DNA from 2 places in the Mesorhizobium sp. WSM3879 genome. Region 1 is predicted to be linked to the other one. Evidence: riboswitches for the same ligand, from Rfam matches in the RefSeq annotation. Region 1 holds a riboswitch; the other holds the start of a gene.
The links. A riboswitch is a leader RNA that binds a small molecule or an ion and turns the genes downstream of it on or off. The one in region 1 is predicted to bind S-adenosylmethionine.
Positions count from the first base shown of each region.

Region 2: another riboswitch for S-adenosylmethionine. It lies ahead of CK218_RS18125 (homoserine O-acetyltransferase); the one in region 1 lies ahead of CK218_RS24680 (O-succinylhomoserine sulfhydrylase).

Region 1 is NZ_NSFZ01000013.1:108,183-123,043, reverse strand. It holds gene CK218_RS24715 (magnesium and cobalt transport protein CorA) at 1-534, shown strand, start outside; gene CK218_RS24710 (GcrA family cell cycle regulator) at 644-1,162, opposite strand; gene CK218_RS24705 (aspartate aminotransferase family protein) at 1,520-2,719, shown strand; gene argF (ornithine carbamoyltransferase) at 2,735-3,646, shown strand; gene CK218_RS24695 (Hsp33 family molecular chaperone) at 3,755-4,786, shown strand; gene apaG (Co2+/Mg2+ efflux protein ApaG) at 4,839-5,231, opposite strand; gene CK218_RS24685 (ceramide glucosyltransferase) at 5,450-6,595, shown strand; gene CK218_RS24680 (O-succinylhomoserine sulfhydrylase) at 6,637-7,827, opposite strand; SAM riboswitch at 7,884-7,961, opposite strand; gene CK218_RS24675 (2'-deoxycytidine 5'-triphosphate deaminase) at 8,097-9,191, shown strand; gene CK218_RS24670 (ABC transporter substrate-binding protein) at 9,274-10,041, shown strand; gene araD1 (AraD1 family protein) at 10,091-11,080, opposite strand; gene mmsB (multiple monosaccharide ABC transporter permease) at 11,289-12,581, opposite strand; gene mmsA (multiple monosaccharide ABC transporter ATP-binding protein) at 12,578-14,113, opposite strand; gene chvE (multiple monosaccharide ABC transporter substrate-binding protein) at 14,302-14,861, opposite strand, start outside.
Region 2 is NZ_NSFZ01000007.1:244,066-258,926, forward strand. It holds gene CK218_RS18095 (ABC transporter ATP-binding protein/permease) at 1-1,250, shown strand, start outside; gene CK218_RS18100 (DUF1194 domain-containing protein) at 1,302-2,099, shown strand; gene CK218_RS18105 (glycosyltransferase family A protein) at 2,143-3,078, opposite strand; gene CK218_RS18110 (glycosyltransferase) at 3,280-4,269, opposite strand; gene CK218_RS18115 (Stf0 family sulfotransferase) at 4,390-5,160, opposite strand; gene metW (methionine biosynthesis protein MetW) at 5,157-5,771, opposite strand; gene CK218_RS18125 (homoserine O-acetyltransferase) at 5,860-7,029, opposite strand; SAM riboswitch at 7,121-7,198, opposite strand; gene hisC (histidinol-phosphate transaminase) at 7,337-8,440, shown strand; gene CK218_RS18135 (prephenate/arogenate dehydrogenase family protein) at 8,447-9,385, shown strand; gene CK218_RS18140 (sugar kinase) at 9,382-10,329, opposite strand; gene CK218_RS18145 (DUF2125 domain-containing protein) at 10,337-11,335, opposite strand; gene CK218_RS18150 (gamma-glutamylcyclotransferase) at 11,460-11,990, shown strand; gene CK218_RS18155 (aldo/keto reductase) at 12,109-13,056, shown strand; gene CK218_RS18160 (LysE family translocator) at 13,200-13,820, shown strand; gene CK218_RS18165 (1-acyl-sn-glycerol-3-phosphate acyltransferase) at 13,828-14,622, opposite strand; gene CK218_RS18170 (LysR family transcriptional regulator) at 14,704-14,861, opposite strand, start outside.

The DNA.
Region 1 (14,861 bases):
TTCATCGTCGACAACTACATGCCTGTGCTCGAGCAGATCGAGGACGAGGTCGAGCAGATCGAGGACAAGGTGCTGCTGAAGCCGATGAGCGGTGGCGATATCGAGCGGCTCTACATGCTGCGCCGCGATCTGCTCAGGCTGCGCAACGCGGCGCTGCCGCTGGTCGAGGTCTGCCGCCGGCTGACCAGCGCCGAGCTGCCGCAGATCCATGCCGCCATGCATCCGCTGTTCCGTGACGTCACCGACCACATCCGCACCGTGCAGGAAAAGATCGACAGCCTGCGCGAGGTGCTCGCCTTCGCCTTCGAGGCAAGCCTTCTGGTCGGACAGAGCCAGGAAACGGCGATCTCCAAGAAGCTGGCCTCATGGGCGGCCATCCTGGCGGTGCCGACGGCCTTCGCCGGCATTTACGGCATGAATTTCGACGACATGCCTGAACTGAAGATGGAATACGGCTACCCGACCGTCCTGGCCGCCATCGCGCTGATCTGCGCGTTTCTGTATTGGCGGTTCAGGAAGAATGGGTGGCTGTGAAATAGCGAATAGCGAATGGCGATAAAGAAGCTTGTGCCGGACGCGAATACCGATGTTATTCCTATTTCGTTCGCTATTCGCTATTCGCTATTCGCTATTCGCTATTCGCTTAGCGGCTTCTGCGCCTTTCCGCCGCCGGCTGGAACGCCACCCTTGCATGGTATTTGCAGTACGGCCCGGTTTCGCCAGCGTCGTTGCCGCAGAAGCTGAAGTCTTCCGACAGCGGATCGCCGTTGGGCCATTTGCAGGTGCGCTCGGTCAGCTCGACGAGCTGCAGGTTGCGCGAGATTGGCACGACAACGTTCTCGACCGGGCGGATATAGTGGCGCGCCACCGGCTCTGCCTCGAACTGCACCTGCAGAGCGGTGGCGCCGATGGAAGCCGTCACATGACGGGCAGCGCTAGCGGCACGAGCCACGGACTTCTGCATAGAGGCGCCCTGCGTGGCCTTCTTCTGCCGTGCCGGCGCCGCGGTCGCGCGGCCGCGGCCCGACAGTTTCAGGCGATGCACCTTGCCGATGACGGCATTGCGGCTCACACCGCCGAGCTGCGCGGCGATCTGGCTGGCGCTGAGACCCTCCGACCACAATTTCCTGAGAAGTTCGACCCGCTCGTCAGTCCAGTTCATGAGACCGCGCTCCTGCTGAGGCGTGCGGCGGTCAGAATCCTTTCCCGAGCCGGCTCTCGCCGGGCAAACGACACCACATGTACCGGGTGATTAGATCCGCCGCACGAAATCTAGTTATTTCTCGACTACAATTACCTTATGCGCTGACTCGGTGACAAGAGTCCCCAGGGCAACACCGATTCGGTTTTTACGGTTTTCCCCAACTTGCCCAACCGCTGATGGGCCGGCGTGGCGCTGGAGCCTTGCCGCGCGCTTCTGCGCGACCTTTTCGTTGACTTCATGGCCGAAAAACATGATAAGCCGCAAAGGCCGCCGCATTGGCGGCTTTTTTGATTTCCGGTTCCGGAGACGCATATAATGAGCGGTTCGGCGCTTTACGAGACTTTTGCTCGCGCACCCCTGGCCTTCGACCGCGGGGAGGGGACCTGGCTGGTCACCGACAAGGGCGAGCGATATCTCGACTTCGCCGGCGGCATCGCCGTGAACTCGCTGGGCCACAGCCATCCGCATCTGGTCGCGGCGCTCACCGGGCAGGCGGCCAAGCTGTGGCACGTCTCCAATCTCTACGAGATCCCGGAGCAGCGCCGGCTGGGCGAAAGGCTGGTCGATGCAACCTTCGCCGACAAGGTGTTCTTCACCAATTCGGGCGCCGAGGCGCTGGAATGCGCCATCAAGTCGGCCAGGCGCTATCAGTTCGTCAAAGGCCATCCGGAGCGTTTCCGCATCATCACTTTCGAGGGTGCCTTCCACGGCCGCACGCTGGCGACGATCGCAGCCGGCGGTCAGTACAAATATCTCGAGGGTTTCGGTCCGAAGGTCGAGGGTTTCGACCAGGTCGCGTTCGACGATATCGACGCCGCGGAGAAGGCGATCACACCGGAAACCGCGGCTATCCTGATCGAACCCGTGCAGGGCGAGGGCGGCATCCGCCCGGTGCCTACGCAGTCGTTGAAGCGGCTTCGGCAGCTCTGTGACCGGCACGGCCTGCTTCTGATCTTCGACGAGGTCCAGTGCGGCATCGGGCGCACCGGCAAGCTGTTCGCGCATGAGTGGGCGGGCGTCACGCCTGACCTGATGGCGATCGCCAAGGGTATCGGCGGCGGTTTTCCGATGGGTGCCTGCCTCGCAACCGACGAAGCGGCGGCCGGCATGACGGCCGGCGTGCACGGCACCACTTTCGGCGGCAATCCGCTGGCGATGGCGGTGGGCAATGCCGTGCTCGACGTCGTGCTGGCCGACGGCTTCCTCGAGGACGTTCAGCGCAAGGCGTTGCTGCTGAAGCAGGGACTGGCGGCGGTCGGCGACGAATTTCCCGAGGTCATCGAAGGCATCCGGGGAACCGGCCTGATGCTTGGGCTGAAATGTGCCATGCCCAACGCCAAGGTTAACATGGCGCTGCGCGACCAGCACTTGCTTGCGGTGCCGGCGGGCGACAACGTCATTCGGCTTTTGCCGCCGCTCACCGTCACCGACGAGGAGATCGGCGAGGCGCTGAAGCGCATTCGGTCGGGCGCCAAGGGCCTGACCGACGCGATCGCGGCCGAAGCCGCGAAGTAGTTTTGGAATCTGCCGATGAGCGTTCGTCACTTCACCGATCTGTCCGCCGTTTCCGCAGGCGATCTGCGCATCATGCTGGACGACGCGATGGCGCGAAAGACCAGGCTCAAGGCCGGCGAGCGTTCGAAGCCGCTCGACGGCAAGGTGCTGGCGATGATCTTCGACAAGCCTTCGACGCGCACGCGCGTTTCCTTCGACGTCGGCATGCGCCAGCTCGGCGGCGAGACCATCATGCTGACCGGCACCGAGATGCAGCTCGGCCGTTCAGAAACCATCGCCGACACCGCCAAGGTGCTGTCGCGCTATGTCGATGCCATTATGATCCGCACCACCTCGCATGACCGGTTGCTGGAACTCACCGAAAACGCGACCGTGCCCGTGATCAATGGGCTGACCGACGATACCCATCCCTGCCAGCTGATGGCCGACATCATGACCTATGAGGAGCATCGCGGTCCGGTGGCAGGCAAGACTTTTGCCTGGACAGGTGACGGCAACAATGTGTTGCACTCGCTTCTGGAAGCCTCGGCGCGGTTCCGCTTCAATCTCAATGTCGCCGTGCCGGAGGGCAGCGAGCCGTTCGAGAAATATGTCGACTGGGCGAAGGCCAATGGCGGCAAGGTGAGGTTTGCCGGCTCGGCCGAAGAGGCCGTCGACCAGGCCGATTGCGTCGTCACCGACAGCTGGGTGTCGATGGGCCAGGAGCATCGCGCCCGCGGCCATAACGTCTTCCTGCCCTACCAGGTCAACGCCGCGCTGATGGCCAGGGCGAAGTCCGACGCGCTTTTCATGCACTGCCTGCCTGCGCATCGCGGCGAGGAGGTCACCGACGAGGTGATCGACGGACCGCATTCGGTGGTCTTCGACGAGGCCGAGAACCGGCTGCACGCCCAGAAGGCGGTGCTGGCCTGGTGCCTGGGCGCTTGACCGGGGTCGACTTGATCCGCGCCAACTTGATCCGGGGATATGTGATGCCTATTTGCGGGCCATCACTGAAATCGAACGCGCTTCGACCCATGCCGCCTGGAAAGCGGGATGGACGCGCCCCGGAGTTTTGTCATGCTGGAAACGCTTTCCTTGGCTGAGCATCAACCCAAACTCGGCGAATTCGGCTTCGCCGGCGACGACCATGTCGTGCCTTACGAAGTAGCGCCCTTGGATGTGCGCGGCCGCACGGTGCAGCTCGGGCCGATGCTCGACGCCATTCTTAGCCGCCACGATTATCCCGAGCCGGTCGCGCGCCTGCTGGCGGAGGCCTGCGTGCTCACCGTGCTGCTCGGCACGTCGCTGAAATTCGAGGGCAAGTTCATCCTGCAGACCCGCACCGACGGACCGGTCGACATGCTGGTGGCGGACTTCACCACGCCGCATTCGTTGCGCGCCTATGCGCGCTTCGACGCCGACCGGCTGCAGGCGCTGATTGCCTCGGGCGGGATCTCGCAGGAGAAGCTGCTCGGCACCGGGGTCCTGGCCCTGACCATCGATCAGGGCGCGCACACGCAGCGCTATCAGGGCATCGTCCAGCTCGACGGCACATCGCTGGAAGAAGCCGCGCGCATCTATTTCCGCCAGTCGGAGCAGATCCCGACCGATCTGAGGATGTCGGTTGCAAAGCTCGTGACCCCGGGCCCGGGCGGGGCTCGCGAGCAATGGCGCGCCGGCGGCATCCTGGCGCAGTTCCTGCCGCAGGCGCCCGAACGCATGCGCGTGCCCGACATTTCGGGCGGGGATGGCGATCCACGAGACGTGACGCACGAACCGGCCGACAATTCCTGGCGGGAACTCTTGGCGCTGCTCGGCACCATCGAGCCGACCGAGCTCATCGATCCGACGGTGGGCGCCGAGCGGCTGCTCTATCGCCTGTTCCACGAGCACGGCGTGCGCGTCTTCCGCGGTGTGCCGGTTGCCGACCAGTGCTCCTGCTCGCGCGACAAAATCCGAGGCATTCTCGAAGGCTTCTCGGCCGAGGAGATCAAGGACTCGACCGAGGACGGCGGCATCCATGTCGCTTGCGAGTTCTGCTCGACGCAGTACGACTTCGATCCGGCGGAGTTTGCGGCGGAGTGAGAAAGCTCCGGTTCCTCGCCCCCGCTTTGCGGAGGCGGGGAACTCGAGTTCTTTAATTCACCGTCCTTTTCGTCCCCGGCATATCGAGCGAGAAAGCCGGAATGGCGACGTCGAACGTTTCGCCGCGGCCGTTGCGCATCGTGTAGTGGCCGACCATGATGCCGGATGGCGTCGAGAGCGGGCATCCCGACGTGTACTGATAGCTGTCGCCGGGGTTGAGCTCCGGCTGGTCGCCGACCACGCCCTCGCCGCGCACCTCTTCGACTCGGCCACGCCCGTCGGTGATGTGCCAGTAGCGCGACAGAAGCTGCACGAACTCGTCCGACCGGTTGTCGATCGTCACCTGGTAGCCCCATACATAGCGGTTTTCGGACGGATCGGAACGGTCCTCCAGATAGAACGGCCTGACCTGCACTTCGATGTTGCGCGTCACGGCGCGATACATGAGCCACTCCGGTGCCGCAGGAAACATTTTGTCGCGCTTCGCGGTTCTACCTCCGCGGCGTCGCCAGCCTGCCGGCTTTTCCACCGCACCTGCCGACAAACAATGTCATTTAAGTGACACATGACAATGTTGGTGTGCACAAACCGTGCGGGCGACTCGGGCGCTCTGTCGAGTGATGAAACGGCCGCGGGCGGCCTTTCCGGAGTGACCAGATCTCGATGGAACTGACCCTCGCAGCCGTCTTTGCCTCCTCGGCCCTTCTTTTTTGCAACCTTGCCAGCATCCTGCTCGCATCGTCGCGGCTGAAGCCCAGGCGGATCATTCCTCCGCCTTCCAGCAAACAGCCGCCTGTCTCGATCGTCGTGCCGTCGCGCGGTGTGGAGCCGTTCACGCAGGAGACGCTCGACCGCGCCTTCTCGCTCGATTGGCCGCGCTACGAACTGATCTTCTGCGTCGCGCACGGCGAAGATCCCGTGGTCAAGCTGATCAACGCCGCCATCGCGAGATTTCCGAATGTTCCGGCGCGGCTCCTCGTCGGCGATGACAGGATCAGCGCCAATCCCAAGCTAAACAACTGCATCAAGGGCTGGCGGGCGGCGCGGCACGACTGGGTGATCCTGGCCGACTCCAACGTCCTGATGCCCAAGGACTATGTCCAGCATCTGATGGCGGCCTGGCGGCCGGACACCGGCCTCGTCTGCTCGACGCCGATCGGCTCGCGGCCGGACGGTTTCTGGGCCGAGGTCGAATGCGCCTTCCTCAACACGCTGCAGGCGCGCTGGCAATATGCCGGCGAAGCGCTCGGCCTTGGCTTCGCCCAGGGCAAGAGCATGCTGTGGAACAAGCCGATGCTGGATGCAAATGGCGGCATCCAGGCTTTGGCCGCCGAGATCGCCGAGGACGCGGCGGCGACCAAGCTGGTCAACAGCCTTGGCCTTCGGGTCAATCTCGTAGCCGCGCCCTTCGAGCAACCGCTCGGCCAGCGCACGCTCGCCGAAATCTGGTCGCGCCAGGCGCGCTGGGCGCGGCTGCGCCGCGTCACCTTCCCATTGTTCTTCGCGCCGGAAATCCTGACCGGTGTGGTCGCGCCGCTGCTTATGGCGCTGATTGCGGCGGCAAGCGCCGGTGTCAGCCTGCCCACGACCGCGCTCTGCGTGCTGGCGATCGCCTATGTGCCCGAATGCATGCTCGCCTGGTCCAAGGGCTGGTATCTGTCGCCGCGCAGCGTCACCGCGATGATCGTGCGCGACGCGATGCTTCCCGCCATCTGGGCGCGCGGCTGGCTTGGCGGAGCCGTCGAATGGCGTGGCAACGCAATGACAATCCGCAACAACGGGATGACTGAACTCGAAGAGATTGCTTGAGCCGGCTGCGGCTCAAGCGCGCTCTTTGCAGCCGTGGCGGTTCATTCCTTCGCCGCCTTGAGCGCCTGTTCGATGTCGGCGAGCAGGTCGTCGGTATCCTCCAGCCCGACGGAGAGCCTGAGCGTGCCTGGTCCGATGCCAAGCTCGGCGCGGGCCTCGTCAGTGAGGTTTTTGTGCGTCGTCGTCGCCGGATGCGTGATCAGGCTCTTTGCGTCGCCGAGGTTGTTCGAGATCAGCACGATGTCGAGCGCGTTCTGCAAGGCGAAGGCCGCCTGCTTGCCGCCCTTGACGTCAAGGCAGATCAGCGTCGAGCCGCCCGACATCTGCTTCCTGACGATATCCGCCTGGGGATGGTCGGCCCGGCCCGGATAGATGACGCGGGCGATCTCCGGCCGGCCAGCCAGGAAGTCCGCGATCTTGCCGGCGCTTTCGGTCTGCTGGCGCACGCGCAGCGGGAGCGTCTCGAGGCCTTTCAGCAGCGTCCATGCGTTGAATGGGGACAGGCTCGGGCCGGTGTGCCGGAAATAGTCGTGCAGGTTCTCGTCGATCCACTTCTTGTCCGACAGGATGACGCCGCCGAGGCAGCGGCCTTGTCCGTCGATATGCTTGGTCGCCGAGTAGACCACGATATGGGCGCCGAGCTGCAGCGGCTTCTGCTGCAGCGGCGTGGCAAAGACGTTGTCGACGATCACGCGCGCGCCGATCGAATTGGCTAAAGCGGCGACAGCGGCGATATCGACCACTTCCAGCGTCGGGTTGGTCGGGCTTTCCAGGAAGAACAGCTTGGTGTTCGGCCTGACCGCTTTTTCCCAATTGGCAATGTCGGTGCCGTCGATCAGCGTCGCCTCGATGCCATAGCGCGGCGCCAGCGTCTCGACCACCCAGCGGCAGGAGCCGAACAGCGCCCGCGCCGCAACGATGTGATCGCCGGCCTTGACGCTGCAGAGCAGGGCGGCGGACACGGCGGCCATGCCGGAAGCGGTGGCGCGTGCGTCTTCGGCGCCTTCCAGCGCGCACATGCGCTTCTCGAACATATCGACGGTCGGGTTGGCGTAGCGCGAATAGATGAAGCCGGGTTCCTCCCCCTTGAAGCGGGCTTCCGCTGCCTGGGCCGTCTCGTAGACATAGCCCTGGGTGAGATACATCGCTTCGGCGGTCTCGCCGAAGCCGGAACGCAGCGTCCCGCCATGCACGAGTGCCGTCTGAGGTTTCCAGTTACGCGTCTTGGTCATTGCCCTACTTCCAAACACAAAAAAACCGGCCGCGACGTCGCAACCGGTCCATACGGCCTTGCGGCCCGACGGTCCTTTAGCGACTTGTTTAACGTGGCTGCAAGCCGACCGGCCAAATCACCACGGGATAACGACCCTTTAGACCCGCACCGCGCTTGCGTCAATTGCCGGCTTGATTAAGAGGTTTGTACCAGGCAGCTTCCGCAAAAGTATCCTGCGGTTTTGCGACAGGAAACTGCGACGATAATGACATCGCCCGGAGCCAGACATTGCGGCAGACAGGCATTCTTCCAGATCAGGACATCGCGGCGCTCTTCCAGTCGGGCGCGCTGAAGTCGCCGCGCGCGCTCGACACCAACCAGATCCAGCCGGCCAGCCTCGATCTCAGACTTAGCGACAAGGCCTTTCGCGTGCGGGCTTCCTTCCTGCCCGGTCCCGATCATCTGGTGGCCGACAAGCTGGACCGGCTGAAGCTGCATGAGATCAACCTCGCCGAGGGTGCGGTGCTGGAGACGGGCTGCGTCTACATCGTGCCGCTGCAGGAAAGCCTGGCGCTGCCGGCGGAAGTCTCGGCTTCGGCCAACCCGAAGAGCTCGACCGGACGGCTCGACATTTTCACGCGTGTCATGACCGACCGCGGCCATGAATTCGATAAGATCGTCGCCGGCTATCATGGCCCGCTCTACCTCGAGGTCAGCCCGCGCACCTTCCCGATCGTCGTGCGCGCCGGCTCGCGCCTGTCGCAGATCCGCTTCCGCACCGGCAACGCCGTGCTGTCGGAGAATGAGTTGCGTGACCTCCATCACGCCGAGATGCTGGTTGCGACCGAGCCGCCCAACATCTCCGGCGGCGGCATTGCGCTCTCTATCGATCTCGACGGCGACAAGGACGGCCTGGTCGGCTATCGTGGCAAGCACCACACCGGCCTCGTCGACGTCGACAAGCGCGCCGCTCAGTATGTGGTCGACTTCTGGGAACCGCTCTACAAGAGCGGGGCCGGCGAGCTCGTGCTCGACCCGGACGAGTTCTACATCCTGGTCTCTCGCGAAGCCGTGCACGTGCCGCCGCTCTATGCCGCCGAGATGACGCCTTTCGATCCGCTGGTCGGCGAGTTCCGTGTCCACTATGCCGGCTTTTTCGACCCGGGCTTCGGCCATTCCGCCGCCGGCGGCAGCGGCAGTCGCGCGGTGCTTGAAGTGCGCAGCCACGAGGTGCCGTTCATCCTCGACCACGGCCAGATCGTCGGTCGCCTCGTCTACGAGCATATGCTGAAGCGCCCGCTGGCGCTATACGGCACCGATCTCGGCTCGAACTACCAGGCGCAGGGCCTGAAACTGTCCAAGCATTTCCGCGCCGCGCGCTGATCGCCAAGCTGTGCTTGCCCGGCCTGGCGCGCCGTGCTTGGCTGCGTCCGACCATGTAGCAACTGAACCCAAGGGGATGAAAATGCAGATATCCAGATGGATCCTGTCGGCTGCGGCCGCCGCCATGCTGGCGCTCGGCGTCGGTTCGGTAGACGCGGCCGAAAAGATCAAGATCGGCACCGAGGGCGCCTATCCGCCCTTCAACACCATCACGCCGGACGGCAAGGTCGAAGGCTTCGACATCGACATCGCCAATGCGCTCTGCGCGCAGATGAAGGTCGAATGCGAGATCGTCACCCAGGATTGGGATGGCATCATTCCGGCCCTGCAGGCCAAGAAATTCGACGCCATCATCGCCTCGATGAGCATCACCGAGGAACGCAAGAAGCAGGTCGCCTTCACCCATAAATACTACACGACGCCGCTTGCGCTGGTCGCCCTGAAGGACGCCGACATCGCCTCGACCGAGCCGGCCTCGCTTGCCGGCAAGACGGTCGGTGCCCAGGCCTCGACCACCCAGGCCAACTACGCCCAGGACGTCTACGCCAAGGCCGGCGCCGAGGCGAAGCTCTACCCGACCCAGGAAGAGGCGGTGACCGATCTGCTCAACGGCCGTCTCGACGCCGTCATCTCGGACAAGTTCGTGCTGGTCGACTGGATGAAGAAGGCGAGCGACGACTGCTGCAAGCTGGTGGGCGACGTCAAGGGCACCGAGACCGAGGCCGGCATCGCCGTGCGCCTGGAGGACACCGCCCTGCGCGACCGCCTCAACGCGGCCATCGACGCCATCGTTGCCGACGGCACCTACAAGAAGATCCAGTCGAAGTATTTCGATTTCGATATTTATTGAGGTTGAAGCTGCCAATCTCCCCCCTCGTGGGGGAGATCACGCTCTAACCTTACAGCGCCTTCACCGCCACCTTCACCGGCTTCTCGATCGCGAGCGGGTTGCGCAACGGCAGGCCGAAATCCTTGGCCTCGATCTCGAACGTGTCGCCTTCCTCGGTCCTGACGCCGTCTGCGAACGAGAGTGTGGCGGTGCCGAACATGTGCACATGCACGTCGCCCGGCTGGCGGAAGGCCGAATATTTGAAGTGGTGATGCTCGAGATTGGCGATGGTGTGCGACATGTTCGCCTCGCCGGACAGGAACGGCTTTTCCCAAAGCACTTTGCCGTCGCGCCAGATTCGTGAAGAGCCCCTGATGTGGGCGGGCAGCTCGCCGATCAGGATTTCCGGTCCGAACGAGGCGTTGCGCAGCTTGGAATGGGCGAGGAACAGATAGTTCACGCGCTCGGTCACATGGTCGGAAAACTCGTTGGACAGCGTGAAGCCGACGCGGAACGGCGCGCCGTCGTCGCCGATGACATAGATGCCGGCGATCTCCGGCTCCTCGCCGGCGTCTTGCGCGAAGGCCGGCGACATCAGCGCGGCACCGGGCGCCACCGCCATCGTGCCGTTGCCCTTGTAGAACCATTCCGGCTGCACGCCGATCTCGCCCTTTGCCGGCTTGCCGCCCTCCAGCCCCATGCGGAACATCTTCATGGAATCGGTGAGTTGCTCCTCGCCGTCGCGGAGCTTCTTGTGCATGGAATCGCGTGTCGCGGCGGAGCCGAGATGTGTAAGCCCGGTGCCGGTAAGGTGGAGATGCGCGGGGTCGGGATGGTTGATTGGCGATACCAGGCGTCCCTTCTTGTAGACGGCGTCGAGGTCGACCGTCTCGCCATAGCCCTTGCGCTCGATCAGCGCCTCGAGCCCGGTCCCGGTGCGGGCTGCCTCCATCGCCAGCGAATAGACGCTGCGCGCGCCGTTGATGATCCGGGTCTTGCCGCCGCTGCGGGCAACGACGCGGATCGTCTCGGCGTCATCGAGGATCTGGGAAATCAGCATGATGAACCCTCTCTCTTTTGCCTTGGCCCGGCTGCCGATTGGCAAGCCCTGACCGGCGCGGCCCGGAACCGATCCGCGCCACGGTTGAAACTCTTTGTCCGGATTGCACTCGCGAGCCTGGTCCTTCCAAGACTTCTTCGCGCCGACGGGTTGCCGGCAGCTTCGCGATCTAGAACCCGTATGCCTCCTTAGTCCTTGCCTCCGGCCTCTACGCCTTGTTCTTGTTGTAGACGTCGAAGATGACGGCACCGAGCAGCACCAGGCCTTTGACCACCTGCTGCCAGTCGACATTGACGCCCATGATCGACATGCCGTTGTTCATCACGCCCATGATGAAGCCGCCGACCACGGCGCCGATGACCTGTCCGACGCCGCCCATCGCCGAAGCGCCGCCGATGAAGACGGCGGCGATCACGTCGAGTTCGCTGCCCAGACCTGCGGCCGGGACGGCCTGGCCGAGGCGAGCGGCGATGATCAGGCCGCCGAGCGCCGACAGCACGCCCATGTTGATGAAGACGAGCAGCGTCAGCCGTTCGGTGTTGATGCCCGACAGCTGCGCCGCCTTGGCGTTGCCGCCCATCGCATAGATGCGGCGGCCGATGGTCATGCGCTTGGTGACGAAGACGAACAGCGAGATCAGCACGCCCATCACCAGAAGCACCACCGGCAGGCCCCTGTAGCTGGCGAACTGGAAGACCAGGAACAGCGCCAGCGCGCTGCCGACCAGCGTCTTGACGACGAACAGCGGGAAGGGCTCCGCCTCATAGCCATGCCGTTCGCGCTTACGCCGTGTTCTGAAGCCGAAATAGGCATAGGCGAGCACGGCGACCAGACCGAGCACGATCGTCGTCATGTGCAGCGTAAGGCCGCTGCCGACGATGGTCTTGCCGGCCGCATTCACCGTCGGCGGAATGAGCGTCAGCGGGCCGATGACGTCGGGGATGAAGCCGGAGCTCAACGCCTTGAAGCTGTCGGGAAGCGGGCCGACCGAGGAGCCGCCGCCAAGCAGTGCCTGGCAGATGCCGCGGAAGATCAGCATACCCGCCAGCGTCACGATGAAGCTCGGTATTCGGTGATAGGCGATCCAATAGCCTTGCGCCGCGCCGATAAGCGCACCGACGATCAAGCAAACGATAGAGACCACCAGCGGATTGCTGAATATCCCGAGCGGCCAGATGACCATCATCATTGCGGCAAGCGCGCCGATGAAGCCGGCGACCGATCCCACGCTGAGGTCGATATAGCCGGCGACGATCACCAGCAGCATGCCAAGCGCCATCACGATGATGAACGAGTTCTGCTGCACCAGGTTGCTGAGGTTGACCGGTTTGAACAGCGTGCCGGACGTCGTGTACTGGAAGAACAGCATGATGACGATCAGCGCGATGATCAGTCCGTATTCGCGCAGGTTCGTCGTCAGCGCCGAAACGGCGACGCGCGGACCATGCTTGACGTCTTCGGCGACGCCGCTCTGCGGCGCGGGAGCGCTTTCTGTGCTCATGAGGCTTTTTTTCCTTCTCCCCGAACGATGGCGCGCATGATCTTTTCCTGGCTGGCGTCGCCTGCCGCCATTTCGCCGACGATACGCCCTTCGTTCATGACATAGATGCGGTCGGTGATGCCGAGCAATTCCGGCATTTCCGACGAGATGACGACGATTGCCTTTCCCTCGGCGGCGAGGCGGGCGATGATCGTGTAGATTTCGTACTTGGCGCCGACGTCAATGCCGCGCGTCGGTTCGTCGAGGATCAGCACTTCCGGGTCGGCGAACAGCCATTTCGACAGCACGACCTTCTGCTGGTTGCCGCCGGAAAGATTGCCGGTCAGCTGATAGACGCTGGATGCGCGGATGTTGGTCTTCTTGCGATAGTCGTTGGCGACGCTCATCTCGCGCATGTCGTCGATGACGCCGCGGCTGGAGACGCCTCCCAAATTGGCCAGCGTCACATTGTGCTTGATGTGGTCAATGAGGTTGAGGCCAAAGGTCTTGCGGTCCTCGGTGACATAGGCGATCCGGTTCTCCACCGCCTTGCTCACCGTCGAAAGATCGAGAGGCTTACCCCTGAGCAGGACCTCGCCGCTGATATGCCGGCCATAGGAACGGCCGAACAGGCTCATCGCGAATTCGGTGCGGCCGGCGCCCATCAGCCCGGCAATGCCGACCACCTCGCCCTTGCGCACGTTGAGGTTGACGTTCTTGATCACCTGCCGCTCGGCGTGGATCGGATGGTACACCGACCAGTTTTTCACTTCGAAAATAACCTCGCCGATCTGGGGCTCGCGCGGCGGGTAGCGGTCGTCGAGCGAGCGGCCGACCATCGAAGTGATGATCCGGTCCTCGCTGATGTCCTTCCTGGGCAGGGTCTCGATGGTACGCCCGTCGCGGATCACCGTCACCTTGTCGGCGACGCGGTTCACCTCGTTGAGCTTGTGCGAGATCAGGATCGAGGTCATGCCCTGGCGCTTGAACTCGAGCAGGAGATCGAGCAGCGCCTGGCTGTCCTTTTCGCTGAGCGAGGCGGTCGGCTCGTCAAGGATCAGCAGCTTCACTTCCTTGCTGAGCGCCTTGGCGATCTCGACCAGTTGCTGCTTGCCGACGCCGATATTGGTGATCAGCGTCTTGGGATCTTCCTTCAAGCCGACTTTGTCGAGCAGGGCCTTGGTGCGCTTCTCGTTGGCGTTCCAGTCGATGACGCCGTAGCTGGCGTGCTCGTTGCCCAGGAAGATGTTTTCCGCGATCGACAGCATCGGCACCAGGGCAAGTTCCTGGTGGATGATGACGATGCCGATATGCTCGCTATCATGGATACCCTTGAAGTGGCATTCCTGGCCGCGAAAGACGATCTCGCCTTCATAGGTACCGGTCGGGTAGACGCCCGACAGCACCTTCATCAGCGTCGATTTGCCGGCGCCGTTCTCGCCGACGATGGCGTGGATCTCTCCTTCCTCGACGCTGAGGTTCACGTTCGACAGCGCCTTCACGCCGGGGAACGTCTTGGTGATGTCGCGCATCTCCAAAATCGTCGAGCTCATCAGGAATTCCGCTCCCTGGCGCAGGCCTTCCGTTTCCGGAAAACGTTATGCGCGAAATCAACATACTGCAGTCTGGCTCGCGCCGCGATGGCGCATGGCGCTGCAGAAGCCGGCAAAAACAATACCGGGGTCGCTTCTGAACGAAAAGGGGCCCTGCGTCGCGCAGGACCCCTCCCTTAAAGGCTGGATTACTTCAGCTCTTCGGCCTTGATGTAGCCGGAGTCGACGACCAGCGCCTTGTAGTTCGACTTGTCGACCTCGTGCGGCGTCAAGAGAATCGAGGGAACGACCTTGACGTCGTTGTTGTAGGTCTTGGTGTCGAGGCCGTCGGGCTTGCCGCCGGAGAGCACCTTGTCGACCAACTGCACGGTGGCCTTGGCCAGCTCGCGGGTGTCCTTGAACACGGTCGAATACTGCTCGCCCGAAATGATCAGCTTGACCGAGGCGGTCTCGGCGTCCTGACCGGTCACGATCGGCCAGGGCTGAGCATCCGTGCCGTAGCCGACAGCGCGCAGCGAGGCGGTGATGCCGCGCGACAGGCCGTCATAGGGCGAAAGAACGCCATCGACGCGGCTGCCGTCCGAGTAGTTGGCCGAGAGCAGGTTGTCCATGCGGGCCTGTGCGGTGGCGGCGAGCCAGCGCAGCGTGCCGACCTTGTCCATGCCCATCTGGCCGGACTTGATCTTGATCGAGCCGTCGTCGATCAGCGGCTGCAGAACCGACATCGCGCCGTTGTAGAAGAAGAAGG
Region 2 (14,861 bases), on a different contig from region 1:
ATGTCGGCGGCCATTCGCTGGAAATACCGGGCTACATGGTCTGGGCGGCGATCCTCTATGCCGGCATCGCCTCCTGGCTGAGCTGGCTGGTAGGCCGGCCGCTGATCCGCTTCAACAGCGATCGCTACACGCGCGAGGCCGTGCTGCGCTCCTCCGTGGTCCGCGTCAACGAGAATGTCGACGCCATCGCGCTCACCCATGGCGAGGCGGACGCCAGGCGGCAGCTCGAGCTCGACCTCGGCGGCGTGCTCGACGCCATGCGGCGCATCTACAGCGCCCAGATCAACCTGTCCTGGGTTACCGACGCCTATGGCTGGATCACCGTGGTGGCGCCGATTCTGGTCGCCGCACCGGTCTATTTCGCGGGCGACATCAGCTTCGGCGGTTTGATGATGGCCGTCGGCGCCTTCAACCAGGTGAATTCCTCGCTGCGCTGGTTCATCAACAACATCGGCGGCATCGCCGATTGGCGGGCAACGCTGATGCGCGTTGCCGACTTTCGCATCGCGCTCGGCGAAACGGACATCCTGCATGCCAAGCAAAAGCGCATCGCGTTCGGCGAAAACGCAAATGGCACGCTGACATTCGACAAGCTCGAAGTCGCCTCGCCCGACGGCTGCACCAGGCTTGCGGAGACGGAGGTCGAGATAAAGGCCGGCGAGCGCGTCATGATCACCGGCGATCCGCGCGCCGGCAAGACGCTGTTCTTCCGCGCCATCGCCGGCCTCTGGCCGTGGGGCGGCGGCCGCATCGGCATGCCGGCCGGAGAGACACCGTTCTTCGTGCCGCGCACCCCCTATTTCCCGCTCGGCACGCTGCGCGACGTGCTCAACCATGCCGAAGGCACCAAGATCGACGACGACGAGATTTCCGCCGTGCTCGGTGAAGTCGGCCTCGAGCGCCTCTCGTTCCAGCTCGACCGCTCGGCGCGCTGGGAGCATGAGCTGGCCGACGACGAGCAGCGGCTGCTCGCCTTTGCCCGGCTGGCGCTGAGGAAGCCGAAATGGGTGATCATCGACGAAGCGCTGGATACGTTCGACGGCGCCACGCTTCGGCGCGTGCTGGCGATGCTGCAGGCCAGACTGCCGCACGCCGCTATCCTCAATATCGGGCGCGGTCTGCACAACAACCAGTTCTTCCCGCGCGCGCTCACCATCGTCAAGGACAGCAGCGGATCGGCGCTGAAGCCGGCCCGTCTCCGCGCCGGGGCGATCGAACCCCCGCCTGTTGCCGCGCGCGCCAAGAAATAGCTTTATTTCGCCGCGATCGCCGGGAACAATCCCGGCGTGGTGGAACCTGCCATGCTCAAGCTGTTCAGCCTGCTTGCATGCCTTGCCTGCGCCGAGGCAGCGCCAATGCCTGCAATCGGCGGCACTGCCGTCGATGTCGAACTCGTGCTGGCCGTCGACATCTCGCAATCGATGGACGAAGAAGAGTTCGCCCTGCAGCGCGCCGGCTATGTCGAGGCGCTGCGCCATCCCGACTTCATCAGCGCCGTGCGCTCGGGCCCGAGGGGCCGCATCGCGCTCGCCTATTTCGAATGGGCGGGCGTCGTGCGCGACGACGGCGTGATTGGCTGGCAAGTGATCGACGGCGCGGACAGCGCCAACGCCTTCGCCGACAAGATCGCGGGTCGTCCATTCCGGAGCTTTCGCGGCACGTCGATTTCAGGCGCTCTCGGATTCGGCGCCGGACTTCTGGAGAAAAACAGCTACTCGGCGCCGCGCCGGGTCATCGACATATCGGGGGACGGGCCCAACAATGCCGGGCTGCCCGTCGCGATGATCCGTGATGCGGCTTTGGCCAAGGGCATCGTGGTCAACGGCCTGCCGATCCTGATCAGTCCGTCGCCGAGCGTCATTCGTCTCGACCGCTACTATGCCGATTGCGTCACCGGCGGCCCCGGTTCGTTCGTGCTGCCGATCTATGCGGCGTCGGAATTCTCGACGGCTATCCGCCGCAAGCTGATCCAGGAGGTGAGCGGGATCGGCGACGCCGGCAGCATCCGCGTCGACGCGGAGGCGCCGACCGACTGCCTGCTTGGCGAACGGCTGCGGCAGCGGTTTTCCGATCCTTATTTTCCGGAGCTGGATCGGTGAAGTCCCCATTTGCACTGTTTCGGCCAGAGCGCCGCGCTGTGCCTCAGGCCGCCCGGGCGCCGTATCTGGCGCGGAACTCGTCATAGCAATCGCGGCGCCAGCGCCGGCCGACGACATAGCCGCGCAGCAGTTCGGTCGGCGAGTAGCCGAGCGCCTTTGACGACCGATTGGCGAGATAGCCCGAAAAGGCCTGTGGCAGCCTGCCCTTCAATATGTCGGCGATGATCTGCCGCGCGATCATATAGGGCGGCACGTCGGGATAGCGGTCGGCAATATAAGGATGTTTGCCGATCAGGTTGGCGTAGGCCTCGACATAGCCGTCGCGCCGGCCGGAGATCGAATTTTCCGAATTGTATTTTTTCCAGTCGATATCATCCGACAGCAAGGCGCCGCTGCGGTTGGCAAAACGCAGCAGCAATTCGCGGTCCTGCATGCGCGTGATATCGCTGTCAAAGCCGCCGATCGCAAGCAGCGATTCGTGCCGGGCGGTGATCGCCGAGCCGGCGATGAAAATCGTCTGCGAGACCAGGGCGCGCTGCAGCCTGCTTTTGTCGAGCAAAGCCTGACGATTGATGCATTTGGTGCTGCGGCCGCCCTTGACCGAGATGAAGGAACTGATCAGCACTTCGAGCGAGGGGTTCCTGTCGAAGTGCGACAGCGTCCGGTCGAGGCGGTCCGGCAGATAGACATCGTCCGAATCAAGAAAGGTCACGATCGGCGCCCGCGCGCGCTCGATGCCCGCGTTGCGCGCGGCATTGGCGCCGCGCCATTTCGCGCCGACATAGATCAGTCTGGGATCGCGAATCTCGGCCAGCGCCAAGGCCGTTCCGTCGGTCGAACCGTCGTCGACAACAATGTGCTCGAAGCGGGTAAGTGTCTGGGCAAGAACACTTTCCACCGCGCGCACGACCTGGCTTCGCCGGTTGTGCGTCGGCGTGATCACGGTGATCAGCGGAGCTGGGTCGGAGGCAGTCGGCATCTAACTTTCGTTATGGGCAGATAAACGATGACCGTAAGATACTCGCACCACCTGCCTCCATGTCCGCCCCCGGATGGATTCGGCAAACGCTACAGAAAAGAGCCGCCTATGTCACCTGAGGTGTCGCATCGGGGTCAAGTTCAGAGCGTGTTTCCTCAAAGTCATGCGGTTTGAAAGCAACACTTCGCGGCGGTTTATCCTTCAACTATGCCCGACATAGTCAGGCACGGTTTCGATTTCGTCGCTTACGAGACCGGCAGCGAGGCTGAAATGACCAAGAAATGCCAGGGTATAAAAAGCCAGGCCTACCACCAGTGAAAACGGGATCTGCCAAAGAGGCATACCCGTTTGCGGCGCGTGGCTGAGCACGCGTCGCGTCGTGCGCCACGACATGGTCCACCAGCGACTGAACGACTTGACGATCCGCTGCCTGCGACTGGGGGCATGAAGCGCGACGAACTTGCGGTCGGCGTCCCTGCCGGTCACCAACGCGCGCCAATAGAAGAACCGCCAGCCGCGCGGAGAGTAGTGGTAAACGCGCGCATCGACGTTGACAATCTTGTGGCCCTCGCGCCGAAGCTGGTGCATCAGCAGCGTGCAGGACACCTTGAAGCCGTTATGTGCCGGGAAAGGGTGGTTGACGATCCAATGGCGCCGGAAGGCGACATTGTTGGCATTGATCGCCCGCTTCGAGGCGAATCTTTCATCTCCGCGGGCCATCGGGAAGAACCAGATCAAGGCGAAGGTTCTCGAGAAGAAGTCGTCATAGCACAGATAGGTATGGCCGTTCACGCAGACGGTTTGCGGCTGTTGAAACGGCTGCAGCAGATTTGAAAGCCAACCTGGCTGAGGGACCGTGTCCGAATCCAGGAAAACGACGATGTCTCCTTCGGTCAAAAGCACGCCGTTGTTCTTGAGTTCGTAATACCGACCGTCGGGGCAAGCTGTGATTGTCAGGTCGGCAACCAGCATCAATTCAGGCGCTTCAGCTTCAATGCTCGCTTGCAGCAAGCTGCCGTCCGAATCGGGCCCGCCATGCGACACGACAACTTTTGGCCTTGTAAAACCGCTAGCGGAAACAGCCGCGATTTCGCGCGCCAGTGACTTCAGCCCCAGGCCGATCTCGTCCCAGTCGATGGATTTGGCGTTCTCCATCTCCATGACGATCGAATAGATCGGGTGTTCAGCCATAGATAATCACCACCAGTTTTGCCGGTACAGTCGCAGTAGCCGTGCGGAGTATGCCGTCAAACGATTCTCGGTGCCATTCTATTTGCAAGTCTGCGCTTCAATCGCATGAAGCCCCAGTTTCTAGATCTTCAGGAAGCCACGCTTTTTTCTGTGCTGGAAGCTGGACGGGTCGGCATATTCAGACAGGAAACGTTTTCGCCATTCGTCATTGGTCGCGTCGCGTTGGATTTCGAGGCCCGACACGAGATTCGTTCCCCAGACAGGCTCGACCCCGGCCAACTGGGCAATTTTCTCGAGGCTTCCTCTCGGGTCTTGCTGGACCTGCTCGTAAGTTAGCGCAAGGACGGACAGCCCGTTTTTCGCGAACCACCGGTCCCAAGCCAGAGTCTCCATCAGAATCTTTTCAAGCGATTCGGCGATAGCCTCGCCGTCATAGCGTGGGGATGCGCGATTGACCTCGCTAGAGCGGAATCTGCGGGTTTGGCGCGCACGCGCCCATGAGATCGCCTGACCCAGCAGATCGCTGCGCGTCAGGCGCACATAGTGAAGGTTGGGAAGACTGGCGGGGAGGTTCACCTTCTTGGCAACTTGAGCGAACTGACTCGCAAAAAGCTTGATCGCGTAGATTCCGCAAGAGGACCGTCCTTCCGTCAGCGCCCTCAGAAGCTGCCCTCTGGCATCGCGCGGATAGCCTGGCTGTTCGAGCAGCCGGCGCCCGCCAAACCATTCCAGTGGATTGCCCAGCCCGGCGGAAGCCATCAGTCCTGCAAGATGATTGCTGCCGGTACGCGGCGAAGTGCACACAAGAATCCCAGTGCTTATCTCCGACAGAATTTCCGACGGGATTTGAACCACGGCCGGCCGGCGTCGAAAGAGATCGAGCGAGATCATCGTTTCAGCAAGAACACTGCCTGCTGGCCGAAGAAGTTCCAGAACCACCAGGGCATCGACAGGCCGATCTTCTGGCCGTTGGCGTCGAGCGCGGTCGCCTTCTCGACCGTCGCGCCGAGCTCTTCGCACAGATTGACGAAGTCGCGAATGGTGCAGAAGTGGATGTTCGGCGTGTCGTACCAGGAATAGGGCAGGTCCTTGGTGACCGGCATCCTGCCCTTGATCAGCAGCGAGAAGCGCACGCGCCAATGGCCGAAATTGGGGAAGGAGACGATCGCGCGGTTGCCGATCCGAAGCAGCTCGTCGAGCACAAGTTTCGGGTTGCGGGTCGCCTGCAGCGTTTGCGACAGGACGACGAAATCAAAACCTTTGTCGGGGTAGAATTCGAGGTCCTTGTCGGCATCGCCCTGGACGACGGAAAGGCCGCGCGCCACGCATTCGTTGACGCCGCGCTGTGACAGCTCCAGGCCGCGGCCATCAACCTGCTTGGTCGCCTGCAGAACCTCCAGAAGCACGCCATCGCCGGAGCCGACATCGAGCACGCGCGAATGCGGCGGGATGAGATCGGTGACGACTTCGAGGTCGACGCGCTGGGCGCGATTAACGCTCATGGGCACGCCTCCGGCCTTTGAGCATTTGCGGCCAATGGGAATCTCGGCGCCTCAGAAGTGCGGCCAAGACACAGAGATCGCGCGCTGCTCATAGGCTGAGCCCCCTTGCGCGCGCGGCCGAGGCTATGAAGCCGTTGATGGCCGCGAACAATTCCGGTTCGTCGAGCAGGAAAGCGTCATGGCCGCGATCGGTCTCGATCTCGACGAAGGAGACGGACGCGCCGGCGGCGTTCAGCGCATGCACGATCGAGCGGCTTTCCTCGGTCGGGAACAGCCAGTCGCTTGTGAACGACACGAGACAGAAGCGTGTCTTGGTGCCCGCGAAGGCATCGGCCAGCCGTCCGCCGTGGTCGGCGGCGAGGTCGAAATAGTCCATAGCGCGGGTCAGATAGAGGTAGGAGTTGGCGTCGAAGCGGTCGACGAAGGTCATGCCCTGATGGCGCAGATAGCTTTCGATCTGGAAATCGGCGTCGAAGCCGAAGGTCAGCGCCTCGCGATCCTGCAGGTTGCGGCCGAACTTGCGGTGCAGCGCTGCTTCCGAGAGGTAAGTGATGTGCGCGGCCATGCGCGCCACGGCGAGGCCCTTTTCCGGCCGCCTGCCGAAATCGAGATATTTGCCGCCGTGCCAGTCCGGATCGGCCATGACGGCCTGCCGCCCGACCTCGTGGAAGGCGATGTTCTGCGAGGAATGGCGGGCGCCGGTGGCGATCGGCAACGCGGAGAAGACGCGTTCCGGGTAGCTTGCGGCCCATTGCAGCACCTGCATGCCGCCCATCGAGCCGCCGAGCACGCAGAACAGCTTCTCGATGCCGAAATGATCGACCAGCATCAGCTGCGCCCGCACCATGTCGCGGATGGTGATGATCGGCAGGTCGAGCCCATAGGGCCTGCCTGTCGCCGGATCGGTCGAGGCCGGGCCGGTGGAGCCGAGGCAGCCGCCGATGACGTTGGCGCAAATGACAAAAAAGCGGCTGGTGTCGATGATCTTGCCGGGGCCTATCAGCACCTCCCACCAGCCCGGCTTGCCGGTCACCGGGTTGGTGCTGGCGACATGCTGGTCGCCGGTCAGCGCGTGGCAGACGAGGATGGCGTTGGAGCGGGCGTCGTTCAGGGCGCCGTAGGTCTGGTAAGCGACCTGGAACGGCGACAGCACGGTGCCCGCATCGAGCTTTAGCGGTTTGTCGGGACCGAACTGCAACACCGGGCTCGACGGTTGGTCGGCCTCGTGGTTGGTCCTTGGAGCGCGCTGAGCGGCCATTGCATTCCCCCATCCAGTCGCATCGATCTCGCGATACGGCGTCCGGCCGGCAACAGACAACAAAAAACCGGCCTGCCTTCGCAAAGCCGGTTACAGGTTGCAAACGGCCCTTTAGCGAATTGTTTAACGTGGCTGCAAGCCGACCGGCCAAATCACCACGGGAGATCCGGCTGTTCTTCTAGGGCCAGCGCCGCGCTTCGTCAACGGGTCTGCCTACTGGGGCGAGCGCGCCGGCACTCGACATTCGGGGCCACGGCCTGTATTTCCGCTGCGGCCTCGAACCAGGGCCTCTCGACGGATTTGTGACATGAAGCAGGATCAGCCACGTCCGACGCCCCGCGCGGGCATCATGGACATCGAGGCCTATGTGCCGGGAAAAAGTACCGCGCCGGCCGGCGTGACGAAGGTCTACAAGCTGTCGTCCAATGAGAATCCGCTCGGGCCCTCGCCGAAGGCGATCGAGGCCGCCCGGGAGGTGGCTGCCAAATTGGACGTTTATCCCGACGGCTCCGCCCGCCGGCTGCGCGAGGCGATCGCCGATGTGCACGGCCTCAATCCGGCAAACATCGTCTGCTCCAATGGCTCCGACGAGATCCTGGGGCTGCTGGCGCAGACCTATCTCGCGCCGGGAGACGAGGCCGTGTTCACCGAACACGCCTTCATGGTCTACAAGATCTATATCCAAGCCGCCGGCGCCAAGCCGGTGGCGGTCAAGGAGACCGACGAGCGCGCGGACATCGACGCGATCCTCGCCGCGGTGACGCCGGCGACCCGGATCGTGTTCCTCGCCAACCCCAACAATCCGACCGGCACTTACGTGCCGTTCCAGGAGGTGCGCCGGCTGCATGCCGGACTGCCCAAGAGCGTGCTCCTGGTGCTCGACGCGGCCTATGCCGAATATGTGCGGCGCAACGACTATGAAGCCGGCATCGAGCTGGCCGGGAGCTCGGAGAACGTGGTCATGACCCGCACCTTCTCCAAGCTCGGCCTCGGCGGCGCACGCATCGGCTGGATGTACGGACCGGCGCATATCGTCGATGCCATCAACCGGGTGCGCGGGCCCTTCAACGTCAATGCAACCGCGATCGAGGCCGGCATCGCGGCCATCCGCGACCGTGCCCATGTCGAGCGTAGCGTGGCGCATAACGAGAAGTGGCTTGCCTGGGTCAGCGAGGAACTGACCGGGCTCGGGCTGCGCGTGACGCCCAGCGTCGGCAATTTCGTGCTGATCCACTTCCCCGACAACAAAAAGCATTCGGCAGCGGCCGCGGACGACTATCTCAGCGCGCGCGGCTACATCCTGCGGCGCGTCACCGGCTACGGCTTTCCCAACGCGCTGCGCATGAGCATCGGCATCGAGGAGGCCAATCGCGGCGTCGTCGAGGCGCTCAAGACATTTCTGAAAAGCTGAAGCACCATGACAGCACCGATGTTCGGAAGAATAGCGCTGGTCGGCATCGGCCTGATCGGTTCGTCGCTCGCCCGCGTCATCCGCCGCGAAGGCCTGGCGCGCCACATCGCTATCGCGACGCGCAGCCAATCGACGCTCAAGCGCGCCGAGGAACTGGGTCTCGGCGATTCCTACACGACCGAGGCCGAAGACGCAGTGCGCGACGCGGATCTCGTCATCGTCTCGGTTCCGGTCGGCTCGTCCGGCGAGGTCGCGGCCGAAATCGCGCCGGCGCTGAAGAAAGGCGCGATCCTTACCGATGTCGGCTCAACCAAAGCTTCGGTGATCGCGCAAATGCAGCCGCATGTGCCCGTCGGTGTGCATTTCATCCCCGGGCACCCGCTGGCGGGCACGGAAAAGTCCGGGCCGGATGCCGGGTTCGCCGATCTCTTCGACAACCGCTGGTGCATCTTCACGCCGCTGCCGGGCACGGATCCGGAGGCGCTGGAAAAGCTCTCCGAATTCTGGCGGCGCTGCGGCTCCAACATCGACACGATGGACCCGCAGCATCACGACATGACCCTGGCCATCGTCTCGCATCTGCCGCATATCATCGCCTACAACATCGTCGGCACCGCCGACGACCTGGAATCGGTGACCAAGACGGAAGTCATCAAGTATTCCGCTTCCGGTTTTCGCGACTTTACCCGACTGGCCGCTTCCGACCCGACCATGTGGCGGGACGTGTGCCTGCATAACAAGGACGCGATCCTGGAAATGCTGGCGCGCTTCTCGGAGGATCTGGCCTCGCTGCAGCGGGCGATCCGCTGGGGCGACGGCGAAAAGCTGTTCGACCTGTTCACCCGCACGCGCGCCATCCGCCGCTCGATCATCGAGGCCGGCCAGGATATCGATGTGCCGGATTTCGGCCGGCAGGCCGTAGAGCACCCGCGGGCCAAGCCCTAGGCCTTCTGCTCGATCTGTCCCGATGGGGGCCAGTGCGCCGCCATCATGGCCATTGTCTCGGCTCTGTCCGGAGCGCCGAGCCGGCCGCCGAAGCGCAGGCATTTAAGCGCGGCGGCGGCGCTGGCAAAGCGCAGCGCCTGCTCGGGCGGCATGGCTTCGGCAAGGCCGACGGCGAAGGCGCCGTGGAAGACGTCGCCGGCGGCGAGCGTGTCGACCGCCTTGACCTTCGGCGCCTCGACATGCCGGACGCGACCGGTTCTCCGATCATGCCACCAGGTTCCGGCAGCGCCGCCCGTCACCGCGACGAAGGCGTCGGTGCGCGAGGCGAGATCGGCGCATGCGCTTTCCGGATCGAGCGCATGGCCGCAGACGATCCGCGCCGCCGGCTCCGAGGCGACGATGTGCGAGGCCAACGGCAAAAGCCGCTCGAGCACGTCGACCGGCGCGGTGTCGGCGTCGAGGATCGCCGGACGGCCGGCGTCCCGCGCGGCCGCCAAGGCAAGTGCCGCGGCGCCCGGCCAGCGGACGTCCACCAGCACGGCGTCGAAGGCGGAAAGTTCGGCAAGCGGCAGCGTGTCGGGATCGGCTTGCGCCCTGCTGTCATAGAAGGGCACGATGATGCGCTCGCCATGGGCATCCACCAGGATCGCGGCCAGCGCCGAGCGCGCGCCGGCGACGCGGCGGACCAGGCTGCAATCGACGCCTTCCGCCTCGATCTCGGCAATCAGCCGGTCGCCGACCGCATCGTCTCCCGCGCTCGCCCAAAGCGACACATCGGCGCCGAGGCGATGCGCGGCGCAGGCCGCACTCGTCGCCATGCCGGAGGCGATCTGGACACCGTCGCTGGCGATGAACTTGCCCTGATGCGCGGGCAGCGTCTCGAGACGCAGGATCGTGTCGAGGGTGAACGCGCCGACGCTGAGCAGTTTGACCGGTCCCGCCATCGCAGCCTCAATCGACCGGCTTGATCTTGCCGAGCGGGATGAAGCCAAGCGAAGCCTTGCCCTTCACGATCTTGAGCGGCATGGACGGTTGGTTGCCGAGCATGGCAATGCCGGCAAAACCCTGCTCGATCTCGCTCTTGTGCTCGGGAATGGCGCCAGCGAGGATGGCCGCCACGGCCTTCGGGTCCTTCAGCTTGATCGACAGATTTGCATCGATCAGGCCGTCGGCGTCGATCGAAATCGGCCCGGATACGGTTACGCGCGCCGTGCCCGATGACACGTCGAGGCTTGCGATGTCGACCGACTGGCCGCGCAGGCTTTTCGGCGGCGCCTTAATCAGCGCGACGCCGTTCTTCACTGTCGCTTCGCCGGCGCCGTCGAGTTCCGGCAGCACGCGTCCGCCGACAGCTTCCGCGTCGATCTTCAGGTCGCCAAAGCTGCCGGTATAGACGAGGTCCTGGCCGTTCGGCTGCAGCTGGCCGGCCGCCTGGCCGGCGCTGAACAGCTGCACGGGATCGGTGTCGTCGGCCGGATCGGTCTGTCCAGACACGCCTTCCGCCTGAAGCGAAATGCGGCGCGGAAGCGGCCATGACAGCTTGACCGTGGCGTGCAGCTTGTCCCAGTCGAGCCAAAGCGGCGGCATGCCCGGCGCCACAGTCCGCAACGGCCCGCGCAGGTTCGCCACGGGCGACAGAGGCTGGGTGATGCGAGCGACGACGTTCATATCGCCGGTCGAGGCCGCTACATTCCTGGCATCGTCCTGATAGGCCAGGCTGTCGCAGGCGACCGTGAAGTCCAGTGGATAACCGCTGACCGTGAGATTGGCGCAGTCGGCCTTGATGCCCTTGCCTCCAAGCTCGGCCACGGCCCGCTCGGCCTCGGTCTTGACCTTGCCGGCGAGATAGAACCATCCGCCGCTGTAGAGCGCGAACAGCACCAAGATGAACGCCGCAAGCCAGAACAGCCGGCGGCGAGGTTTGCGCGATCGCTCGTCACTTGACGTCATGCTGCGGCTCTCGTTAACCCCTCATGCGGCGAGCGGGTGGTTGTTCTTACGCACGACAAGCGGGGACAGAAGAAGCACCTTACCGGTGTGGTGTCGTCACTCGAATGCAATCAGGCTTGGCGATATGGGCGATTTTTGGGTTTTTGGCTACGGGTCGCTGATCTGGCGGCCCGGTTTCGCACATGTCGAAACGCGGCGCGCCCGTCTTTACGGCTTCCGCCGGTCGCTCTGCGTCTATTCCTTCGTTCATCGCGGTACGCGTGAGCGGCCGGGCCTGGTGCTCGGCCTCGACCGCGGCGGCTCCTGCGTCGGGCTCGCCTTCCGCGTGCCCGGCGATTTGCGTGACGAAGTGCTTTCCTATCTGCGCGAGCGCGAACTGGTGACCAGCGTCTATCTCGAACGCACTCTCGATGTCCGGCTGGATGGGGCGGGACAAGGCGGAACGGTCGAAGCGGTCGCCTACATCGTCGACCGCGCGCATGAGCAATATGCCGGCGGGCTCGACGCCGACCATGCGGCAAAAGTCGTGCGCGGTGCCGTGGGCCAATCGGGCAGGAACGAAGACTATGTCCTGAGCACAGTGGAGCATCTGAGGGCGCTCGGCATCCGCGACCACTGGCTGGAAGAGGTGGGGCGGCAGGTCGCGCCTTCGTGAAGATCTGGCCCGATCAAAAAGCAAAACCATGCCTTTGACCTGGGCAAGGCACGACCTAGCTTAGCCGCAATCCATCCTCTGGGCATCCAGGCCCTTCCCAGCATCACGGAGATCAGTCTTGCAGAAACGCCGTCTCGGTCGCACCGACCTTTCCATCGCGCCGCTGGTCCTTGGAGGCAACGTCTTCGGCTGGACCGCCGACGAGAAGACCTCGTTCGACCTGCTCGACCGCTTTGCCGAGGCCGGCTTCAACGCAGTCGACACGGCGGACGCCTATTCGCGCTGGGCGCCGGGCAACAAAGGCGGCGAATCCGAAACCATCATCGGCAACTGGATGAAGAGCCGCGGCAACCGGGACAGCATCGTCGTCATCACCAAGGTCGGCTCCGACATGGGACAGGGCAGGCGGGACCTCTCCGCAGCCTATATCGAAAAGGCGGTCGACCAATCGCTCAAGCGGCTGCAGACCGACGTCATCGACCTCTATCTGTCGCACTGGCCGGACCCGGCGACGCCTTACGAGGAAACGCTCGGCGCCTATCAGCGCCTGCTCGATAAGGGCAAGATCCGCTACCCGGGCTGCTCCAATCTCGATGCGGGGCAATTGCGCGCGGCCCTGGATGTCGCCAGCCTGCGGGGCCTGCCGCGTTACGAGGTTCTGCAGCCCGAATACAATCTGTACGATCGCTCTTCGCTGGACGGCCCGCTGCTCGACCTGTGCAAGGCGGAAGGCCTCGGCGTCATCACCTATTTCGGCCTGGCCAAGGGGTTCCTCAGCGGCAAATACCGCAGCAAGGCCGACCTTGGCCGGAGCGAGCGTGGCGAAGACGTGGCCGAGTATCTCAACGAACGCGGCATGCGCATTCTCTCCGCGCTCGATGCCGCGGCCGGGCGCCATTCGGCCAAGCAGGCCGAAGTGGCGCTCGCCTGGATCATGGCGCGGCCGGGCATCACCGCGCCGATTGCCAGCGCCACGACGCCCGCACAGATGGAAAGCCTGATCCGCGCCGCATCGCTCAAGCTTTCCGCCGACGACATCGCAGCGCTCGATCGCGCCAGCGCTTAAGGCGTGTCGATATTCAGGCGGATGCCGGCCTGACCTGGATCCAACATGCGTTAGTGCAGCAGGTCCCCCGCACGATCGTCCAAGACCTTGCAGATAGCCTCGCGATAATTCCTACCCGATCGCGGCAGGAATTGAGGTTCGGCATGGTCGGAGAAGTTTTGTCCGAAGCGCAGCCCTGGCAGCAGGTGCTGGCGCTGGTCATGGCGGCGACCGTTGTCATGGGTAGCCCAGGTCCGGCGACGATCAGCGTCACCGCCGTCGGCGCCGCTTTCGGGCTGCGGCCTTCGCTGGGTTATACGTCCGGCATCGTGCTTGGAACGACGGCCGTGCTCCTGGTTGTGGCCGCCGGGATATTCGGCATGCTCGCCTCGGTGCCGGGGCTGGCACCGTTGCTGACTGTCGCTTCGGCCCTCTATATCCTCTACCTTGCCTTCAGGATCGCGACAGCGCCGCCGCTTGCCCAAGGCGGCAATGCGGCGGCGCGTCCCACCTTCTTCGGCGGCTTCATGCTCGCCGTCGCCAACCCGAAAGCCTATGTGGCGATCGGCGCGGTCTTCGCGGGAGCTTCATCCACGGTCGACGGGCTCGGGATTTCGGCCAAACTTTTGGTGCTGGCAGCGATGATCGTCGCCATTCATGTGCTCTGGCTTCTCGCTGGGACGATTTTCGCGAGGCTGCTGCGCGATCCATTGGCGTCGCGGATCATCAATATCGTCTTCGCGGCGACGCTGGTGCTGACGACTGCACTGGCGGGGCTGCCGTAAGGGGAGCTCAGGCCTTCGCCGCAGCGCCGAGCTCCGCCAGCCGCTTCACCGCCGTCGGCGGCATCGGCGGCGGGTTCGGCGCGCGCGAGGCCTCGACCAGCAGCTCGTCGCAGGCGGTCTCGGTCTCGCCGATCAGCCGCTGCATGAACTCCTCCTTGTCGAGCCCCGGAGGAATCGGCGGCAGAAAACGGGCCTTGATGGTGCCCGGATATCGCATGAACTTGCGGCGCGGCCAGTAGAGGCCGGCGACATGGGCGACCGGCACCACGGGAACGCCAAGCTGGGTATAGAGCTCGACGATGCCGTATTTGTAGGACGGCTCGGCGCCCGGTGGGCGACGAGTGCCTTCCGGGTAGATGATAAGCTGACGCGGATTGCGCGCCATCTCCTGCCTTGTCGCGGCAACGACAGCTTTCAGCGCCTTGGAGCGGCTGCCGCGGTCGACCGGGATCATGCGCATCTTCATGATGTACCAGCCGAAGAAGGGGATCCAGGTCAGCTCCCGCTTCAGGATATACAAGGCGTCGTCGAGATAAGGAAAAAAGGCGATCGCATCCCAGAAGGACTGATGCTTCGGCGCCAGGATGAAGGACCCCTCAGGCAGGTTCTCGGCGCCCGTGATTTCGCTCCTGGTGCCGGCGATCTTGTCGTAAAGCCACATCGAGGTGCGCGACCAGAATTTCGGCACGAACCAGGCGCGGTGGCGGGGCGACAGGAAATAGAAGGGCGTCCAGAAGATCATCTGAACGACCAGGCTGAGATAGAAGGCTAGGTTGAACGCCAGCGAGCGGATAATGAGCATGCGGGAAAGGGCCCGGTGTGGAAGTGAGCGTTGGTTACACCAAGCGCGGGCAAAAAGGAAACGGCGCGACGGTGGGGCGCATCACAGCGAGCGCGCCAGCCGCTCCTTCAGGCGGGGCGCCGCGAAATCGAGGAAGGCGCGCAGCTTCACCGGCAGCAGGCCCTGACCGGCATGCAGGAGATTGACCGGCCATGGCGGCGGCTCGAACGGCTCGAGCACAACATGAAGCGCGCCGGCGC